4 regions of the Brevibacillus sp. MCWH genome follow, and region 1 is predicted to be linked to each of the others. Evidence: riboswitches for the same ligand, from Rfam matches in the RefSeq annotation. Region 1 holds a riboswitch; each other region holds the start of a gene.
The links. Region 1 has a riboswitch for cobalamin ahead of lepA (translation elongation factor 4). Riboswitches for the same ligand answer to the same signal wherever they lie in the genome.

Region 1 (5,235 bases):
AGACTGTACGCGGAAAAATGCGTGGTCGGCAGCTCAAACGCCAGTTCCAGCGTGCGGCGGAAAATCTCTTCCGTCTGGTCCGGCAGCCCGAACATCAGGTCGATGGTCAGGTTGGTAAAGCCGACGGTCACGGCGTTGTCGATGCTGCGGTAGACGTCGTCCACGTCGTGAATCCGGCCCAGCCGCTTCAAAAGCGCATTGTCGAACGACTGCACGCCAAAACTGAGCCGGTTGACGCCCAGCTCGCGCATCAGCCGGAGCTTTTCCACGTCGGTGGTGCCGGGATTGGCTTCCATCGTGAATTCCAGATCGTCGGCCCAGAACCGTTCTGTATGCTTCCGCACCGCCCCCAGAAAGACCTGCATCTGGCGGCGGTCGAGAAACGTCGGCGTCCCCCCGCCGACGAAAATGGTTTTGATCTTCTCCGGCGGCCACAGGGCAAACGTCCGCTCCATCTCCTTGTCCAATGTGTCCAGATAGTCTTCGATCACCTGCGGGTTGCTGGTGACGAACGAATTGAAGTCACAGTAGTAGCACTTGTTGGTGCAAAAGGGAATGTGGATGTACACCGACTGCGGCATATCCGCTCCCCTCCTTTTTGCGATAGTGGAATGGAAAAGACCTGACGCGCGGTCAGGCCTACTTTTTGTCGTCCATGCGCAGCACAGCCATAAACGCTTCTTGCGGCACCTCGACGGAGCCGACGGCTTTCATGCGCTTTTTCCCTTCTTTTTGTTTTTCCAACAGCTTGCGCTTCCTGGTGATGTCGCCGCCGTAACACTTGGCCAACACGTTTTTCCTGAGCGCGCTGATCGTCTCGCGCGCGATCACCTTGTTGCCGATGGCGGCCTGGATCGGCACTTCAAACTGCTGGCGCGGAATCAGTTCTTTCAGCTTTTCGCAAATGACGCGTCCGCGCTGGTAGGCGCTGTCGCGGTGGACGATGAACGACAATGCGTCAACCACTTCGCCGTTGAGGAGGATGTCCATTTTCACCAGCTTGGAGGGCTTGTAGCCGGCCAGTTCATAGTCAAAGGACGCGTATCCCTTGGTGCCCGACTTCAACAGGTCAAAGAAGTCGTAGACGATCTCGGAGAGGGGCATGTCGTACTTGAGCTGAACGCGGTTTTCCCCCATGTACTGCATGTCGAGGAATTCCCCGCGCTTGCCCTGGCAGAGCTGCATGACGTCGCCAACGTAATCGTTGGGCACCATGATTGTCGCCGTGACGTACGGCTCCTCGATCTGTTCGATTTTTTGCGCCTCCGGCATTTTCGAGGGGTTGTCGATCTCAACCACTTCGCCGCTCGTCTTGGTGATGCGGTAGATAACGCTCGGCGCGGTGGTAATCAGGTTGATGTTAAACTCCCGCTCGATCCGCTCCTGGATGATCTCCATGTGCAAAAGTCCGAGGAAGCCACAGCGGAAGCCAAATCCGAGCGCCTGTGAGGTCTCCGGTTCGAACTGCAGCGACGCGTCGTTCAACTGCAGCTTTTCCAGCGCCTCGCGCAGATCGTTGTACTCGCTGGTGTCGATCGGGTAGAGACCGCAAAACACCATCGGATTGATTTTGCGGTAACCTGGCAGCGGTTCGGCGGCCGGACGATTGGCATCCGTGATCGTATCCCCGACACGGGTGTCGCCCACCGTCTTGATCGAGGCAGCCACGTAGCCCACGTCACCGACGGTCAGCTCGTCTACCGGCGTCTGACGGGGGGTGGAGGTGCCCACTTCCGTCACTTCGAATGTTTTGCCGGTGGCCATCATCTTGATTTTCATACCTTTTTTCAGCGTACCGTTGACGATCCGCACGGATGCGATCACGCCCCGGTACGGATCAAAGTAGGAGTCGAAGATCAGCGCCTGCAGCGGCGCATCCGGGTCTCCCTCGGGTGCCGGCACCTTTTTCACCACTGCCTCCAGCACGTCCTTGATGCCGATCCCTGCTTTGGCCGAGGTGAGGCAGGCGTCGCTGGCGTCCAGCCCGATGACGTCCTCCACTTCCTGCTTGATGCGCTCCGGCTCCGCGCTGGGCAGGTCGATCTTGTTGATGACCGGGATAATCTCGAGATTGTTGTCCAGCGCCAAATAGACGTTGGCCAATGTCTGCGCCTCAATCCCCTGGGCGGCGTCCACCACCAGGAGCGCCCCTTCACAGGCGGCAAGGCTGCGGGATACTTCGTACGTAAAGTCGACGTGTCCGGGGGTGTCGATCAGGTGCAGGATGTACTCCTCTCCGTCATCGGCTTTATAGTTCAACCGCACGGCGTTCAGCTTGATCGTAATGCCGCGCTCCTTTTCCAGCTCCATCGTGTCCAGAAACTGGTCTTCCATCTCGCGGGCCGACAGTGCTCCGGTCAGCTCCAAAATGCGGTCCGCCAGGGTTGACTTTCCGTGGTCAATATGGGCGATAATGGAAAAATTGCGAATTCGTTTCTGTCTTTCACGGCGATCCATCTGTGTCTGTTCCCTCCCACGCCATCCGAAAGTCGCTTTCAGATAGCGTTCCGAAAAAATACACTAAGGTCAATTATAACAAAGGCCGGATAGCGGAGCAATAAGCAGGAACGAGGCGGACTTTGCGAGATGACGGGCGAAACACGCGCACCTATGCCAGACGGCTGTCTGTCTGACTGCCGCGCGGGCGCTCCCCGTTACAGTGGCGGGACCGCGTCGGACTTTCACCGAACTTCCCTTTTAAGCCCCCCGGGCGGACCTGCACCCGGACGGCACCGTGAAACACCATATTCGTTTTTCGTCTGAGCCTTACCTGATGACGGTCAGCTGTTTCGGGAACTGCGTCAATACATCGCAGCCGCTGTCGGTCACCAGCACGTCGTCCTCGATTCGCACGCCCCCCACGCCGGGGAGGTAGATCCCCGGTTCGATCGTGAAGACCATGCCGGGACGAAGCACGTCCTGGTTTTGTCCGTGTACCGACGGATATTCGTGGACGTCCATGCCCAATCCGTGCCCCAGACGGTGCATGAAATACGGACCATACCCTTTTTCCTCGATTACGCGGCGAGCCGTTTGGTCGAGGTGAGCCAGCGTGACACCCGGACGCACCTCAGCGATGGCCGCTTCGTTGGCCGCAAGCACCGTCTCGTAGATTTCCCGAAGCTGTGCACTGATCTCGCCGATCGCAAAGGTGCGGGTGATGTCGGACACGTAGCCGTCAGCCGCCACGCCCAGGTCAAACAACAGCAGGTCTCCCTCGCGCACCTGCCGGCTGCCCGGGGTTCCGTGCGGCAGCGCCGATTTTTCGCCGGCCAGCACCATCGTGTCAAACGACGGCCCGTCAGCCCCCAACCGCTTCATCTGGTATTCCAGTTCGGCGACGATCTCCATCTCGGTGACACCCGGTTTCACTTTTTTCAGACTCTCGCTCAGTGCCTGTTCCACCAGCCGCACGGCGTGCCTGATGCGGGCCACTTCCTCCGCCGACTTGATCAACCGCATTTCGCGGAGCGGTTCCTCCACGTCGGCGTACCGCTTGGCCGACACGACCGCGCTCATCGCTTCAAAGCGCTCCACAGTCATGTGGCTCTTCTCGATGCCCAACCGCGTCACTCCGGCGGGCAGCGCCTGCTTCAACACGTCATACGGATTATCCGTATCGGTATGCGTCAGGATTTGCTTGACCCCGGAAGCCGCCGCTGCCGCCGCTTCACGATCCAGCGCCGGGACGATCAACGACGGTTCGCCCTGCGCCGGGATGATGAGGCCCATGAAGCGTTCGTGGGGTTCCGTAAAAAAGCCGGTCAGATAGTAAACGTGTTTGGGCGAGGTGATCAACACCGCGTCCAACTCTTCCTTTTCCATATACGTGTGCAACTGCTGCATGCGCTCCTGGTACAACTTGCTCACCCTGCTTTCTCTTGGTATCTACTAGCGAGGATACCATGTCCTCGGAAAAAAAAGAAGCGAACGGGCCCTATCACCCATGCTCCACGGACTTTGTCTATATACGGGAAGGCTGCCGAGCAGCCTCGACAGCCGGACGGAATGGCGTTTTCAATGTTTCATCCGCGGGTCAAGCGCGTCGCGCAGACCGTCGCCGATCAGGTTGAAGCCGAGCACCGTCAGCATGATGGACAAGCCGGGGAAGATGACGGTCCACGGCGCTTTTTGAATGTACTGGCGTGAGTCGGACAGCATCAGCCCCCACTCCGGCTGCGGCGGCTGCGCCCCCAGTCCGAGGAACCCCAGGGCAGCCGCTTCAAGAATTGCCGTCGCAATGCCCAGCGTGCCGGTGACGATGATCGGCGCCAGGCTGTTCGGCAGGATGTGATGCAGGATAATCCGAGAGTTTTTCGATCCGATCGCCTTCGCTGCCATGACAAACTCTTCCTCTTTCAGGCTTAACACGCGCGAACGGACCAGCCGTCCGTAGGTAGGAATGTTGACGATGGCGATCGCCAGCAGGGCGTTCTCCAGCGATGGTCCGAGCATCGCCACAATCGCGATGGCGAGCAGAATACTGGGGAAGGCCAGCATGATGTCAAACAGCCGGGAGATGATCATGTCCACCCAGCGGCCGTAATAGCCGGCAAGCAGGCCGAGAAACGTGCCGACGATTACCGATCCGATGACGGAGAACAGCCCGACGCGCAGGGAGATTTGCGCCCCGTAAATCACCCGGGTGAACACGTCGCGCCCGTTGTAGTCAGTTCCAAACCAGTGCTCGGCCGACGGCGGCTTGTTCTTGTTGATCAACTCTCCCTTGTCGTATTCGTAGGGGGTAATGTATGGAGCCAACAGGGCCAGCAGGACAAACACGAAAATGATGATGAAGCCGACGATGGCCAGCTTGTTTTTGCGGAGCGTCCGCCAGGCGTCGCGCCAAGGGGACGAGACCGGCTCGTCGGTTTGCTGCACGCGTACCGTTTCCACATGGGTTTCTGCCATAAGACGTCCTCCTTAGCGGTATTTAATGCGCGGATCGACATAGGCGTAGAGGAGGTCGACCAACAGGTTGATCAGGACAAAAATCGTAGCGATGACGAGAATGCTTGATTGAATGACGGGATAATCGCGGTTTCCAATCGCCGTAAAAATGTATCGGCCAACGCCGGGCCAGCCAAAAATCGTCTCGGTCAGGACGGCTCCGCCGATCAACAGCCCTGTCTGCAGCCCGACGATGGTCAGGACGGGAATCAGCGCATTTTTCAAGGCGTGCTTGTACACCACGAAAAACTGTCCCAGCCCCTTGGCACGTGCCGTCCGAATATA
Region 2 (5,235 bases), on a different contig from region 1:
TTATCGACGGATGGCTGCATACAGGGGACGTGGCGACGATTGACGAAGAAGGGACCATCAAGCTGGTCGACCGGACGAAAGATTTGATCAAGAGCGGCGGCGAATGGATTTCATCCGTCGATCTCGAAAACGCGCTCATGGCCCACGAGGCAGTGTTGGAAGCGGCCTGCATCGGAGTTCCCCATCCCAAGTGGGACGAGCGGCCCGTAGCCTGCGTGGTGCCAAAGGCGGGCAGCGAAGGCAAGGTGACCAAAGAAGAGCTGCTCGCGTACCTGGCTCCGCAGTTTCCCAAATGGTGGTTGCCGGATGACATCGTCTTCGTAAGCGAGATTCCCAAGACGACCGTGGGGAAGTTCATGAAACGCGCCTTGCGGGAACAGTTCCAGCATCATTTCACCGCACAAACAGATGTCCGGTAAGCAACGGAAAAACCAGCGGGATATTGGCTGCCCGCTGGTTTTTTGGTTGACACAAAAGTTGTTTTTCGCCATTACAGCTCGTCAAATCCGTTTTCTTTTGTCACCTTGGCATACGTTCGGGATTTTCCTTCAAAGAAGTCCGTTTTGGTTTGATTCAGGGCTTCGTCGGAAAACGGCCGAATCCACGGCATGCAGTTATCCACGCCCTCATACGCTTTTTCCAGACCCATCATGTCCAACCGCTTGTTGACAATATAGCGGATGTAGCGGTCAAATTCGTCAAAGTCAATACCCTCGACGCCTGTCAGCACATGGCGGGCCCATTTCATCTCCAATGCAACCGCCTGATTCATCTTTTCATACACAAAGAAGCGGTTTTGTTCCGTATCCAGTTCGGGAAAATCGGCCAGCAGGAGCTGGAACACTTCCCCGAAAAAGTAGGTGTGCTGCGCCTCGTCCCGCTGAATGTAGCTGATCATCTGGCTGGTTCCCAGCATCTTTTGATGACGGGCCAGATTGTAGAAGAACGCAAACCCGGTGTAGAAGAAGACCCCTTCGAGAATCATGTCGGCGACAAGCGCCTCCAGGAAGGTCTGGGGGGTTTTGTCGTCCCGGAAGCGCTGGTACATGTCGGCGATGAACAGATTGCGCTCCAGAAGCACCTGGTCGTGTTTCCAGTATTCAAACACGTCCTTTTGCGTCTGGTAGTCGACCAGACTGGAGAGCACATAGGAGTAGGACTGGTTGTGAATCACCTCCTGCTGGTTGATAATGGCGGCAATGGCCACCAGGGACGAGTCGGTAAAGTATTGGCCGACATCGGTCACAAAGTTGGTCTGCATGCTGTCGAGCACAGCCAGCAGCCCGATAATCTTCTTGAAGGCGTCCTGTTCGATCGGCGTCAGTTCGGCAAACTGCTGCTTGTCCTTGTTCATCGAAATCTCGGACGGAATCCAGTGGTTGGCGATCAGCACCTTGTACAGCTTGTACATCGCCGGGTGGCGGATATCATCCCAGTTCAACACCCCGGAACACTCGCCGTTGATGATTTTGGTTGACCTGTTGGGCGCGCTTGTATCAAATACCTTTTGCTTCTGCAGCATATCCGTTCTCCTTTCCGCGATCAGGTGCAGGCTTCGCACTCATCAATCTCTACGGCCCGGCTGCGGACGTAGTAGGTCGTCTTCAGCCCCTGCTTCCATGCCTCCAGATGGAGCTGCAGCAGCTCTCTGGCGTGGATGTCGGGGCGGACGTACAAATTGATGCTCTGCCCCTGATCGAGGTGGCGCTGGCGGGCGGCCGCCTGTCTGATCGACCAGTGCTGATCCAGGTGATACGCTCCCTTGTAGTACCACATCGTGCGGGCAGTCAGATCGGGAGCGGGATTGGCGATTTTGTACGTCGTCTTCTCCTCGTAGGCGACCGGTTCAAACACCGGGTCGACGGAAGCGGTGGAGCCGGCGATCAGCGACGTGGAGCCGGTGGGAGCGACCGCCATCAGATACCCGTTGCGAATGCCGTGCCGGGCCACTTCTTTGGCCAGCGCCTCCCACTCGGGCGAATTGTAGCCCCTGCGGGCAAAATAGCTGCCGTTTTCCCACTCGCTGCCCGAAAAGAGAGGATAGGCGCCTTTTTCCTTCGCCAGTTCCAGGGAGGCGCGAATCGTCAAGTAATGGATGCGTTCAAACAACCGGTCGTTGAAGGCGACCGCTTCTTCGCTTTCCCATCTGATTTCCTGGAGCGCCAGCAGATGATGCAAGCCAAACGCTCCCAGCCCGATGCCCCGGTACTTTTTGTTGGTTTGCTGGGCCTGCAGGACGTCGATCCGGTTCACATCGATCACGTTGTCCAGCATCCGCACCTGGATGGGGATCAGCCGCTCCAGCACGTTGGCAGGCACGGCGCGCCCCAGGTTGATGCTGGAGAGATTGCAGACGACGAAATCGCCCGGCGTTTTTCGAATCACGATCTCTCCGTCCTGCAGCACTTCTTCTGTCACCGTGGTGGGCGACATGTTCTGCAGGATTTCCGTGCACAAATTGCTGGAGTAAATCATGCCCGCATGTTTGTTGGGGTTGGCGCGGTTGACGGTATCCCGGTAGAACATGAACGGCGTGCCCGTCTCCAGCTGGGAGATCATGATCCGCTTCATGATCTCGATGGCGGGTACCGTCACGCGGCTCAAGCGGGGATGCCGCACGCACGCCTCGTACCGTTCGCGGAACGTGCCGCGCCCGGGCTCCTCATCGTAGCAATCCTCCAGCGAAAAGCCCATGACGGTGCGCACTTCATGCGGATCAAACAAGTGAAACTCGGCCCGGTTTTCCACCGCTTCCATGAACAGATCAGGGATGCACACACCCGTAAAGATGTCATGCGCCCGCAGGCGTTCGTCCCCGTTGTTCATTTTCAAATCGAGAAACGCCAGGATGTCCTTGTGCCACACGTCGAGATACACGGCAACGCTGCCGTTGCGCGTTCCGAGCTGGTCGACGCTGACCGCCGTATTGTTCAGCTGGCGAATCCACGGGATGACCCCGCTGGATTTGTTTTCATAGCCGCGGATGGAAGAGCCGCGCGCCCGCACTTTTCCCATGTACACGCCGATGCCGCCGCCCATCTTGGACAGCCGGGCGACGTCGGTGTTGGAATCGTAGATGCCCTGCAGAGAGTCGTCGACCGTGTCGACAAAGCAGCTGGAGAGCTGTCCGCCCCGTGCTTTGCCGGCATTCGCCATGGTGGGCGTTGCCACGGTCATGTACTGATGGCTGAGCGCCCAGTAGGCTTCCTTTACCAGCGCGAGTCTTTTTTCGCGGGGTTCCTGCAGCATGAGGTGCATGGCGATGACCATAAACCGCTCCTGGGGCAGTTCATACAGGCTGCCGGTGTAATCCCTCGCCAAATACCGCTCGGCGAGAGTCACGATCCCCAAATAGGTAAACAGCTTGTCCTTTTCCGGATCAATCTCCCGTTCCAGCTCCGCAATCTCTTCCGGACGGTAGGCGGTCAGCAGTTCCTGTTTGTAAATGCCCTTTTCCACCAGCTGTTTCAACAGGTTCAAAAACGAACCGTAGGGACGCGCAGGACTAAAGGAATACGCCCGGCTGCGGGCCGCTTCGTGATACAGGGCAGCGAGGTACGCCCTGGCGGCGACGTAGGTCCATTCCGGCTCCTCTTTGGAAATCAGTTCGGCGGCCGACATGGCAACGATTTTTGCCGCTTCCTGTTCCGTGAGCGTTTTGTGTTTGGCTCTGATGGCCGCCGACTGGATGACGGCATCTGCGCGCAGCCGGGGAAAATCGGCCAGAATGTCGCCAATCAGCGATGTAATACGTTGGTCAATGTCAGAGACAACCGTTTGCAATCTATCCCTCTCCTTTGCGGTTCATGAAAAAAGCATCCTCTCCCGCCGGGTAGAGGATGCTGATGTTGCCCATGTGGAAACAAACATGCCTGTGTCAAAGCGGAACGTGCGCCCGAAAGAGCGGCACGCCGCGAATGACCGATTCCACACCTCCCCATCCTCGTGGTTCCAACGGTGTTGTCTTTGTGGCAGGTCTCCTGGCTCATGGATCATCGCTTCTCTGAACCTTCCCGTCGATGCGATCGACAGTGGCATCTGACAGAGTCGCTCCCCATTTACAGTGGCGGGACCGCGCCGGACTTGCACCGGTCTTCCCTTTTAAGCGCTTGCCGGAATCCTGGGCAAGCGCACCACAAAGCACACTATATATGGTTGTATGAAGGTACTATAACACAATATGTTGTGGGAGGGAAGACTGATCTTGGCTGGCAGCTTCCAAAAAAGCGGGTCCGGTCCAGTGACTAGCTGTCACAAAACCGCCAAGCATTGCGCGCCCTGCTTTTCCCTTGCCAATCTGTTATAATGAGACGAGTAAGGAGATTGCACTGGGCAAGGAGTGAGCAAACGGTGAGCTATGCGTATCTTAAAGCCCACGTAGGCGGTTGGGAAGTGGCATTCATCCTGCTGATCGTCGGGTACATCCTTTTCCGTCTCGGCAAGGAAAAAGTGGGCAACATCGTTCACATGTTTCTGCGCGTGATGATGGTGATCGTGGTCGTGACGGGTGGTTGGATGTTGTTTAAGTTCCACACGGGAGACGTCCTGTACTATGTGAAGGGACTGCTGGGGATTGTCGTCTTCGGGCTGATGGAAATGGCGCTGGGACGGGCACGCCGCCAGGAAGCCAGCATCGGATTTTTCGTTGGCGCGCTCGCGCTGATGGTGCTTGTCATCCTGATCGGGTACCGCGTAATCGTGTAGGCGGCAGGTGCTTTGCACACACGTCGAAAAGCTTTCACTCGGATCAAAAGGTTCCGGGTGGAGGCTTTTTTTGTTGTTGTTCGCTAAGACAAGCGGCGCCAAGAGCGGCGGATGCTCGCGGAAGCGGAGTGCGCCGCGAATCAGAACGGTCTGTTATAGAATGGAGAACTTCTCCACATATATCAATCAATATGGCGGAATGCTCCGCTTTTGCATATAATGGCGGTAGGAATAAAGCTGTTTTCTTTTGGTGATAAACGGAGGAGGACGCCGATGACGGTAAATCAGAAAGAGCAGACGGCCGGCGCGTCCGGCGGCGCGGCCAAAACCAATGCCACCCTGCTGGGCATTCAGAGTTTGCGGCCGTCGTTTACCAAATCTGAGCAAAAAGTGGCGGAGATCGTACTGAGCCAGACGGAGAGCGTAATTTACTCTTCCGTCATCGACCTGGCGGAAAAAGCGGGCGTGGGCGAAACCACCGTGCTGCGCTTCTGCCGCAAGATCGGTTTTCGCAGCTACCAGGAGTTCAAG
Region 3 (5,235 bases), on a different contig from region 1:
CGCCAAGCGATTCTGGACAACCGCGCGCTGGCCAAAGGGGTCAACGTGATCGAGGGGAACGTGACCTACAAGGCCGTCGCCGAAGCGCACAACCTGCCGTACGTCTCTATCGACGACGTGCTGCTGGTGAAAAACTGACCGGGCCGGGACGATCCCAGCCGACACAGCAAAACCGTGACCAACTGCCTGCCCTGCCAATCGGGGCAGGCAGTTTTTTTGTCGGGAGATCGGGTTTAAGAGAATACAGGCATAGGGAATGAGGATACTAGTTGCTAGAGGGGCCGGCTGCCTGCAGACGGGAGGAGTAGGAACCGAAACAGCCGTCTGCTGCCAATGGACCAGGGTCTATCCTCGTATCGCGGCAGAAGTTTTTCCGTAACCGAAGGGAAAGGGTACTTCTCTCGTAGTGCGCACCCTTTTGCAAATATGGTATGCTACTAGGCAGTAGAACGAGTGAGGAGTGCAGTGATGTATCAACTGGTCAAAAAATTCCTGTTTAAGATGAGCGCAGAAGAAGCGCATGAGAAGACCATACACCTGCTCCGGTCAGTGGAAAACTCCGCACCGGGCAAAAGCATCCTGAAGATGGTGTATCAGTTCCGCGACGAACGTCTGGAGACAACGCTCTGGGGCATTCGCTTTCCCAATCCAGTCGGCCTGGCCGCCGGATTTGACAAAAACGCCGAAGTCTATCACGCGTTGGCTTCGCTGGGCTTTGGATTCGTGGAAGTGGGCACAATCACGCCGCAGGGACAACCGGGCAATCCGCAGCCGCGGCTGTTCCGCCTGCCGGAGAAGCAGGCGGTCATTAACCGCATGGGGTTCAACAATTACGGCGCCTACACCGCCTCGCAAAACCTGTTGGACTACGCCTATGCCGACATCCCGATCGGCATCAACATCGGCAAGAACAAGCTGACGCCCAATGAAGAAGCGGCTTCCGACTACAGCAAGTGCCTGGACCTGCTCTATTCGTACGGCCATTATTTTGTGATCAACGTCAGCTCGCCCAACACGCCCAACCTGCGCGACTTGCAGGAGGCCAACAGCCTGCGGTCCATTCTCCGCGAAGTGAAGGCCAAGGCGGCCGAACTGGAGATGCGCGGCGCCAAGGCGAAGCCGATCCTGGTGAAGGTATCGCCCGACATGGCGGACGAGCAGATGAGTGACGTGGTCAGGGCCGCGGTGGCTGAAGGGGCGGCCGGCATCATCGCCACCAACACCACACTGTCCCGTGATGGGGTGGAAAACCACCCGTACGCAGAAGAAGCGGGCGGCTTGAGCGGAAAGCCGCTGGAGGAGCGGTCCACCGCCTGGGTGAGAGAAATTTACCAGGAAGTGGGGGACAAGGTGCCGATCATCGGAGTGGGCGGCATCTTCACCGGTGACGACGCCTACCGCAAGATTCGCGCCGGCGCCAGCCTGGTGCAGGTGTACACGGGAATGATCTACCGCGGGCCGGGTATTGCGCGGCAGATTAACAAACGGCTGGTGCAGCTGTTGAAGAAGGACGGGTTTGCCCGCATCAGCGACGCGGTAGGCGTGGACGCACGATAGATAGCGCACCTCGGAGACGATTCTCCCCTCTTTTGCTTTCGCGGGGGCTCGTTTATAATGGACGCAAACGTCCAAGATGGAAAGGAAAAAAACCGAATACAACGGAGCTAGGTGCCCTTATGCGGATAAGGGGTAACAGGGAATCGGGTGAAAATCCCGAGCGGTCCCGCCACTGTAACCAGGGAATTCTCTTTTGACAGGCCACTCGCCGCTCGCCGGACGGGGAAGGCAAAAGAGCGTGATGATCTGGAAGCCAGGAGACCTACCTAGCTGCCGCACCCAACAGCCTTCGAGGAAAGGAGAGGTGAGCCCAGGCAGTACGACTGTTTTGTTTGAGGAAGTAGTCGTCTATTCACATTGCGCAAAGCTCATCCGGCCGGATGAGTTTTTTTCTTGGACGTTGGATGTCGAACCAGATAGGGAGAGGATGCTCGATGAGCCGTTCGCGTTCGTTGATGAGCGGAATGCTTGTGACCGGATTTGTCATGTACTTTCTGCTGAATGAGCCGGAGACCGGACACGCCATGCACATCATGGAAGGCTTTTTGCCGGTGGAGTGGGCGCTGTTCTGGTGGGCCGCGTTTCTGCCCTTTTTCCTGCTGGGCCTGCGCTCCATCAAGCGGCTGGTCCAGGATAACCCCGAGTTGAAGCTGCTGCTGGGGGTGGCGGGGGCGTTTGCCTTTGTTCTGTCCGCATTGAAAATTCCGTCTGTGACCGGGAGCAGTTCCCACCCGACCGGGACCGGCCTGGGAGCCATCCTGTTCGGTCCGCTGGTCATGTCGGTGCTGGGCACCCTGGTGCTGCTGTTCCAGGCCCTGCTGCTCGCCCACGGCGGCTTGACCACGCTGGGGGCCAACGCGTTTTCCATGGCAGTGGTCGGGCCGTTTGTGGCCTACGGGGTGTATCGGCTGGTGCTGCGGGCCAACGGCGGCCAGCGGGTGGCAGTGTTTCTGGCGGCTGCCCTGGCCGACCTGACCACGTACGTGGTGACGTCACTGCAGCTGGCGCTGGCGTTTCCGGCAGCATCCGGTGGTGTCGCCGCCTCGTTCGCCAAATTTGCCGGCATCTTCGCGCTGACGCAGGTGCCGCTGGCCGTAAGCGAGGGACTGCTGACGGTGCTCGTCTGGAACTGGCTGCAGTCGTACAATGCAAAAGAACTGTCGCAACTGCCGCTGCTCAAACGGGAGGGGATGTAAGTGAAACGCTGGTCAAACTGGGTGCTGTTGCTGCTGGTGGCGTTGTTGGCCGTGCTGCCGCTGATATTGGTGAAAGATTCGGAGTTTGGCGGAGCGGACGGCGCGGCGGAAGAAGCGATCAAAGTAGTGGCCCCCGACTATGAGCCCTGGTTCCAGCCGCTTGTGGAGCCGCCGGGCGGCGAGACGGAAAGCCTGCTGTTTGCCGTGCAGGCCGCGCTGGGCGCCGGATTTATCGGATATGCAATCGGCCTGTACCGGGGTCGGTTGAACAACGGCAAAGAACAATGATCGACCAGTTGGATACGCTCGCCTACACCAACCGGCTGCGCCGCCTGTCCCCCGGCTGCAAGCTGCTGTTTGCCGTGGCGCTGATGTTGATCGTCCTGGTCAGCCATCCGCCCGTGCAGATTGCCGCCTTTGTCTGGATAAGCATCTGGATTGTCGCCTACGCCCGCATTCCCTGGCGCGTCTACCTGGTCGGGCTCGTTCTCGCATGTTCGTTTTTGGCCGCGGGAATGCCGGCCCTGTTGGTGGAAGCGGCGCCTTCGTCCGGGTGGAGCAGCGGCGCCAATGTCCTGGCCGCCTGGCAGTGGGGAGGCTGGGTGATTTATGTGACCACGGACGGCGTCGCCCGGGCAGTGACCCTCATGTGCCGTTCCCTCGCGGCACTGTCCTGCTTGTATTTCGTGCTCTTTACCGTGCCGTTTGCCGAACTGCTCCAGGTGCTGCGCCGCATCGGCCTGCCGGCGGTGCTGACCGATCTGGTGATGCTTATGTACCGTCTGGGGTTTGTGTTTCTGGAAACGGCAGCCTGGCTGCGGACCGCGCAAATCGCGAGGGGCGGCTATCAGGGGATTCGCGCGGCGCTCCGCGACACCGGCAGGTTGGTCAGCCGGCTGTTTGCACGTGCGATGCTCCGGTATCGGCAGCTGTACCTGGGCATGATGGCGCGAGGTTTCACGGAGGACTTTCGCGTCGTCAGCCTGTCAACACATGTCCGCTCCAAGCGGCACGAACGGGAGGCACTGGTCGGATGTGTGCTGCTGGCGGCATGGGAATGGTGGATCGGAGGATGAGACGTGACAACGCATGTGCTTGAGTTTGCCGATGTGCATTACACCTATCCGGGCGCCGCTCAGCCTGCGCTCAACGGCGTGACAATGGCCGTGCCGGCAGGCCGGCGATGTGCGCTGCTCGGCCGCAACGGCTGCGGCAAGTCGACGCTGTTTTTGCATGCAAACGGCATTTTTCGCCCGCACAAGGGACAGGTCCTGTGGAAAGGCGTGCCGATCAGTTCGCGGCGGGCAGATCTGCAGGCGCTCAAACGAAACGTAGGGCTTGTGTTTCAGGACCCGGAGCAGCAGTTGATCGCTGCCACTGTCGCCGAGGATGTGTCGTACGGGCTGTGCAATCTCCATCTGCCGGAAGCGGAGATCAGGGAAAAAGTGCGGCGGACACTGGAGGCATTCGGCCTGAGTGAGTGGGCTGACACTCCGGTGCATCATCTGAGTCTCGGCCAGAAGCGGCGGGTGGCCCTGGCCGGCGTGATGGTGATGGAACCGGAACTGCTGCTGCTGGATGAGCCGACGTCCTACCTGGACCCGTGGCAGACGGAGGCCTTTGTCCGTCAGTTGGAGCGCATCCACGCAGCAGGCACGACAATTGTAATGGCGACGCATGACCTGGATTTCGCATACGCCTGGGCGGACTGGGTGTTTGTGATGGATGCGGGGCGGCTTGTGCTGGCAGGGGAGCCGGAGCGTGTCTTTGCCCGTCGGGACATCCTGGAGGTTTTGCAGTTCAAACGGCCCGCCGTGCTGGAACTGTGGGAATCCCTTCCCGGCCATGTGAAAGAACGGCTCGGCCCCGGCCTGCCCAAGACGACGGGCGAGCTGGCGGAGCGGCTGCGTTTGTTGTAGCGTTGTTTGCCCCTTATCCGCGTCGCGTTTTGGAGCGGACGCATTCGACTACTTTGCTGGTTGTCAAGAGAGCGAGCGGGCACCATCACACATGACTGATTTTGCCTGCAAACAAACTGAGACCGAGGCACAATGCCTCGGTCTTTTTGTTGCTTCTGTATTTGCGGCGGATTCGGTTTCTCGCGGTTCCAGATTGGAGGATTGCCCGAGCGCTTGGCTTACAGATCGTAGTACAGTTCGTATTCCTTCGGATTGACGGTGCGCTCCACTTGTTGGATTTCGTCGCGCTTGAGGGCGATCCAGGTTTCGATCACGTCGTGAGTGAAGACGCCGCCCTCCAGCAGGAAGTCGTGGTCGCGTTCCAGCGCGTTCAGCGCTTCTTCCAGCGAGCCGGGTGCGCTCTTGATCTCATGTTTTTCTGCATCGGTGAGGTCGTAGATGTTGCGGTCAACCGGCCCGAATCCCAGTTCGCGCGGATCAAGCCCGCGCTTGATTCCGTCCAGACCGGCCATCAGCATGGCGGCAAAGGCCAGGTACGGATTCGCCGTGGAGTCCGGGGTGCG
Region 4 (5,235 bases), on a different contig from region 1:
GTCAGCGCGGTTCGGCCAGCTCGACCAACTCGTTTTTCCGCTCGCTGGGCATGACGCTGGGCGTGAGCGTGTTTGGAATCGTACAGCGCAACCTGTTCCAGAGCGGCTTGGAAGAGGTATTTGCCGGTGGAAGCGGCATTCCGGCAGGGGGGCTGGTTGACCCGCGGGCGGTGCTGACTCCGGAAACCCGGGCGTCCATTCCGGCACCTGTCCTGGAGCAGATTACCGCAGTCCTCTCCTCGTCGATTGCGCAGACGTTCATGTGGGCGCTGATTCCGGCCTGTCTGGCGGTCGTAGGGATCCTGCTGATGGGCAAAGAGCGGATAAGCATACCCGCTGCACAGGTACGGCCCAAAACAGCGGAGCGGGGAAGAAGATAAACTAAAAGGCGAACACAGCCCTCGTGCACCGGAATGATCTCCGGCTGCATGCAGGGCTGCTTTTTTGTGCGTGGAGCATTATCAGATCAGGCCTGATTGGTTCGGGCGGGTTCAATAAATTCCAGCAATATAATATTATAGTAAATATTGGTAGAAGGTAAATGCAAGCGTGACGTGTTTTCGCTGCTGTTCAAAGAACGAAGGGGGACAAACCATTTTGCAAGGAAAAACGTACCTATATCTGATTCCCGCAGTCATGGCCGCGATCCTGGTCGCCTGTTATCCCTTTGATTTATTTGACAGAATCTTCGTACTCCCACCCGAAAGACAGACGGTCCGTGAAGAAGAAGTGCTGCAAACCGTTGCCAGGATAAAAGACAACGTAACAATCGGCTCAACCAAACAAGAAGTCGCCGCACTGTTCGGTGACAGGTACGTTCTCGTGGATGACCAGGGGGATCTCGAAAACGGCTGTGATGAATTCTGGCTGTACCGCTTTTTCACCGAGGAGGATTACCAGTCCTCTGTGCCCGACCATGTCATTGATCAAGAGGGGATTCGCAGCGGAAAAGTAGGAGCCGCCTTCTTCATCGGCTGGAAAGATGAACGAGTCTACCTGTACACCATCGCTTACCTTCAAGGCCCCAATCGCAATCTGCATGTTTACTCCAATGTGAATGGAACCAGAGCAGAAGAAATTTTGAATCCAGATGGCTCGATGGCGCCCGTCGATTAAAAGTCAGCCCATTGCCCGCTCGCTTTTTCCTTCCTATCCACGGCCACTTTTGTTATGATGGAGACAAGTGCCGGTCATGTGCGGCACCGACAACTGCATACGGCAAACAGGTCTTCACCTGCGCGGACGCTTCCGGGCGGGTGAAGTTAAAAGGGAAGTTTGGTGAAAATCCAACGCGGTCCCGCCACTGTAAGAGGGGAGTTTTCCTTCGCGGCGACAGCCATCCACTGCTCCAGCGGGAGTGGGAAGGAGAAGGAAAGCGGCGATCCTCAAGCCAGGAGACCTGCCTGTTTTGCGTGAGCACTGATTTCCTTCGGGTCAAAGGAAAAGGTGAGGATTGTCGTGGACGTCGTGTCGACGCTTTGCTTCCTTTGGTTTTCGAGGAAAGCAAAGCGTTTTTTAATTGTATCTGAAAAGACACCGTGAACGGTAGATGAGCTGGCACAAGGGGCGGACCGTTTGGCATCGCGTCCCTGGTTGGCCGGCCAGAGGGGGAGGAAATGGTCGATGAACAAATCCGACAACAAGCGAGGACTGGTCCTGGTGTACACCGGGGACGGAAAAGGGAAGACAACGGCGGCGCTGGGGCTGGCCGTACGGGCGACCGGCCGCGGCAAGCGTGTGTTGGTGGTACAGTTTATCAAGTCGCCGGAACGCACCTACGGGGAAAAAATCGTCTTTGACCGGTTGGGCATCGAGATGGTGCAAAAAGGCATCGGCTTTACCTGGACGAAAACGCCCGAGGAGCACCGCGCCGCTCTGCGGGAAGCGTGGCGATACGCCAAGGAGCAGGTATTGGGCGGCGAATACGACATGGTGATTCTCGACGAATTGAACAACGCGCTGGCGATTGATCGTTTTCCCGTAGCGGACGTGCTGCCGCTGGACGATGTAGTGGACACGATCAAAAACAGGCCGAGCCACGTGCATCTGGTGATTACGGGACGGGACGCGCGGCCGGAAATCATCGCGATTGCCGATCTGGTAACGGAGATGAAAGCGGTCAAGCACTACTATGACGAAGGCATCCCCGCCGTGCTGGGGGTGGAGTATTGATGACCGCCGTGTTGGAGGTGTTCGGTCACGGCGGCGATCTGGTTACGGCGGCGGAGCGCTTCGGTGTGGAAGTCGGGCAATTTGTCGATTTCAGCGCCAACATCAACCCGCTGGGCCCGCCTGCCCGCGTGCTGGAAGGACTGCGGGAGGTGCTGCCTCGGGTGGTTCACTATCCCGATCCGGGGCACCGGTCGTTTCGCAGCGCATTGGCGGCAAAGCTGAACCTGCCGGCATCGTGGCTTCTGCCGACCAACGGGGCGGCCGAGGCGATGGCCCTGGCGATCCTCGCACTGAAGCCGCAGACGGTCGGCATCGTCACGCCTTGTTTTTCCGAATATGCCCAACTTTCCAGGCAGTTCGGCGCCCGCGTGCTGACCTGCCCGGGGCGGGAAGATCGCGGCTTCAAGCCGGACGAGGCGGAGCTGGACCGGCTGTTTGAACAGGCAGACCTTGTCTTTGTCGGTTCTCCCAACAACCCGACCGGCCTCTTGTATGAACCGGAAGAACTGCTGCGGATGGCCGGCTGGACCGACAGGACAGACACGCATCTGGTGATCGACGAGGCGTTTCTCGACTTTGTCGCGGAGGAGCGTCAGTTTACGCTGGCAGACCAGCTTTCCCGGTTTCCGCGCGTGCTGGTGATGCGCTCGCTGACGAAGATGTTCGCCATTCCCGGGCTGCGCCTCGGCTACGCCGTCGCCGTGCCCGCGCTGATTGAGCGGCTGCGGGAAAAGCAGGTCAGCTGGAGCGTCAACAGTCTGGCGCTTGCGGCCGGGGAGCTTTGCCTGGAGGAAGCGGACTACGAAGCGAAAACCAGACGGCTGATTGCCAAAGAGCGTTCCTATCTGTCCGGTGCCATCGCGCAGGAACTGGGCTGGCGCGTCTGGCCGGGCGAAGCCAACTTTCTGCTCGTGCGCTGTCCGGCTCAGATAACGGCGGCGGAACTGCAGGAGCTGCTGGGCAGACGGGGCATCTTGATTCGCAGTTGTGCCATGTACCCCGGCTTGACGCCCGGTGATTTTCGCATCGCAGTCCGCACCCGGCCGGAAAACGACCGCCTGTTGACGGCCTTGCGGGACGTCTGGCGTGAAAGGAGGGAGCGGCGCTGAGCCTGATCGTCGTTACCGGAGGCGTCCGCTCGGGGAAGAGCCGCTTCGCCGAAAAACTGGCTGCACAGGCGGGAGGCCCCGTCTTGTACGTGGCCACCGGCCAGGCATGGGACGAGGAAATGAAGCAACGGATTGAGCGGCATCGGGCGCGGCGGCCCCGCAATTGGGGACTGGCCGAAACAGATGGCACCCTGGCTGTGACCCTGCCGCAACTGAAGAGGTATCCGGTGGTGCTGTTGGACTGCCTGTCGACGTGGGTCAGCACACGGCTGATGAGTGTGCCGGAAGCGTCCTGGCGGGACGAAGCAATCGGGCGGGCGCTCCTGGAGGAAGCGGAGCAGTGGCTGGATGAAGCCTGCAGCGACGGCCGTACCGTTATCGCCGTGACCAGCGAGGTGGGTCTGGGCGGCGTCGCGATGACCAAGCTGGGCCGCTGGTTTGCCGACGTGCTGGGCGACGTCAACCAGCTGGCCGCCAGCCGGGCTGATACGGTCTATGCCGTTTTGGCAGGCATTCCCTGGAGGATAAAAGGATGAACGCGTTTTTTCATGCACTGTCGTTTTTTTCCCGCATCCCTGTTCCCTGGCTGCGCCCGTCGGAAGAGGCCTGGAAGAAGAGCGTCGTCTGGTACCCGGCTGTCGGACTGGTGATCGGCCTCGTGCTGTGTGGGGTGCATCAGGCGGCCTTGTGGGCGTTTGCGCCGCTGACTGCTGCCGTGTTGACGATGGCCTGCTGGGTCTACATCACCGGCGGACTGCATCTGGACGGCTGGATGGACCTGGCCGACGGTCTGGGCAGCAGCCGGCCGCGGGAACAGATGCTGGCGATCATGAAAGACAGCCGGACCGGAGCGATGGGGGTGCTGGCGGCGATTGTGCTGCTTCTGGTCAAGACGGCGGCGCTGGCCGAGCTCGACCATTGGCAGCTTGCCGCCTGTCTGCTGCTGGTGCCCGCCGCCGCACGCACGCATGTGCTGCTGGCGATCCGCTGCTGGCCGTACGTCACCGGAGAAAAGGGCGTCGGCAAAAGCATCGGCGAGGCGCTCCGTCCTTTCCACATCGGCGCCGGTTATCTTTTTGTGCTGGCGTTGGGCTGGTGGCTTGCCGACATCCGGGCGGTGACGGCTGTCGTGCTGTCGCTCGTCATCAGCCTGCTGTTTGCCCGCTCGGTCGCCGGCAAGCTGGGCGGCCTGACCGGCGACTGCTACGGCGCCCTGATCGAGAGCGCCGAAGCCGTGATTCTGCTCATCCTGATCGGGAGCTGGTGGCCGTGAGGTGGATCTGGGTGAGACACGGACAGACGGAGGAGAACCGCACCGGCCGCTACCTGGGACACAGCGATGTGCCGCTGAACGAACACGGCTGCGCCCAGGCGGAGCAGGCAGCCCGGATGCTCGCTTCGGAACGCCCGGCGGCGCTTTACACCAGCGATTTGCTCCGCTGCCGGCAAACGGCGGAACGGCTGGCAGCTGTCTGGGGACTGGGGCCCCGCGCCGTGCCCGCCCTGCGCGAGCTGTCGTTTGGCGCGTGGGAGCGGCTCACCTATGACGAGCTGATGGCACGGGACGGCGAACTCGCCCGCCGCTGGTACGACAATCCGTTTGACTGTGCGCCGCCGGGCGGGGAAACCCTGACCCAGTTGGGGGAGCGGGTGGATCGCTGGCTGATGCAGCTGATGAGGTCTGTTTCCATGGACGATACCGTCTGTCTGGTGACCCACGGCGGTGTTATCCGCTGGTTTCAGGCGGCCTGGGTGGAAAACGATCCCCGCCGCTACTGGCAGGTGGACGGCGTGGGCCACGGCGGCGTTATCGTCGCTAAGTGGGACGGACGCCGCTGGACGGCGGCACGGATGGAAGACAATCCTTCTGCATCGGGCGAGAAGCATGTTTCCATGCAGAGCAGCTTGTGAGCCCTGCCGCAGAGCGGCGATTTGCGGGAAAAAAAAGCCCATT

Region 2: another riboswitch for cobalamin. It lies ahead of ETC00_RS10175 (ribonucleoside-diphosphate reductase subunit alpha); the one in region 1 lies ahead of lepA (translation elongation factor 4).
Region 3: another riboswitch for cobalamin. It lies ahead of ETC00_RS14560 (energy-coupling factor ABC transporter permease); the one in region 1 lies ahead of lepA (translation elongation factor 4).
Region 4: another riboswitch for cobalamin. It lies ahead of cobO (cob(I)yrinic acid a,c-diamide adenosyltransferase); the one in region 1 lies ahead of lepA (translation elongation factor 4).

What each region holds. Positions count from the first base shown of each region.
Region 1 covers NZ_SDLF01000006.1:48,352-53,586, forward strand. The annotation lists gene hemW (radical SAM family heme chaperone HemW) at 1-581, opposite strand, end outside; gene lepA (translation elongation factor 4) at 640-2,457, opposite strand; cobalamin riboswitch at 2,603-2,752, opposite strand; gene ETC00_RS07335 (M24 family metallopeptidase) at 2,767-3,861, opposite strand; gene nikC (nickel transporter permease) at 4,018-4,911, opposite strand; gene ETC00_RS07345 (ABC transporter permease) at 4,924-5,235, opposite strand, start outside.
Region 2 covers NZ_SDLF01000009.1:21,934-27,168, forward strand. The annotation lists gene ETC00_RS10165 (long-chain fatty acid--CoA ligase) at 1-419, shown strand, start outside; gene ETC00_RS10170 (ribonucleotide-diphosphate reductase subunit beta) at 491-1,519, opposite strand; gene ETC00_RS10175 (ribonucleoside-diphosphate reductase subunit alpha) at 1,543-3,762, opposite strand; cobalamin riboswitch at 3,954-4,153, opposite strand; gene ETC00_RS10180 (YisL family protein) at 4,351-4,704, shown strand; gene ETC00_RS10185 (MurR/RpiR family transcriptional regulator) at 4,978-5,235, shown strand, end outside.
Region 3 covers NZ_SDLF01000017.1:26,693-31,927, forward strand. The annotation lists gene ald (alanine dehydrogenase) at 1-138, shown strand, start outside; gene ETC00_RS14555 (quinone-dependent dihydroorotate dehydrogenase) at 469-1,557, shown strand; cobalamin riboswitch at 1,650-1,841, shown strand; gene ETC00_RS14560 (energy-coupling factor ABC transporter permease) at 1,992-2,753, shown strand; gene ETC00_RS14565 (energy-coupling factor ABC transporter substrate-binding protein) at 2,754-3,041, shown strand; gene cbiQ (cobalt ECF transporter T component CbiQ) at 3,038-3,829, shown strand; gene ETC00_RS14575 (energy-coupling factor ABC transporter ATP-binding protein) at 3,833-4,672, shown strand; gene glnA (type I glutamate--ammonia ligase) at 4,891-5,235, opposite strand, start outside.
Region 4 covers NZ_SDLF01000008.1:153,302-158,536, reverse strand. The annotation lists gene ETC00_RS09980 (MDR family MFS transporter) at 1-380, shown strand, start outside; gene ETC00_RS09975 (hypothetical protein) at 598-1,116, shown strand; cobalamin riboswitch at 1,208-1,421, shown strand; gene cobO (cob(I)yrinic acid a,c-diamide adenosyltransferase) at 1,624-2,172, shown strand; gene cobD (threonine-phosphate decarboxylase CobD) at 2,172-3,281, shown strand; gene cobU (bifunctional adenosylcobinamide kinase/adenosylcobinamide-phosphate guanylyltransferase) at 3,278-3,817, shown strand; gene cobS (adenosylcobinamide-GDP ribazoletransferase) at 3,814-4,554, shown strand; gene ETC00_RS09950 (histidine phosphatase family protein) at 4,551-5,192, shown strand.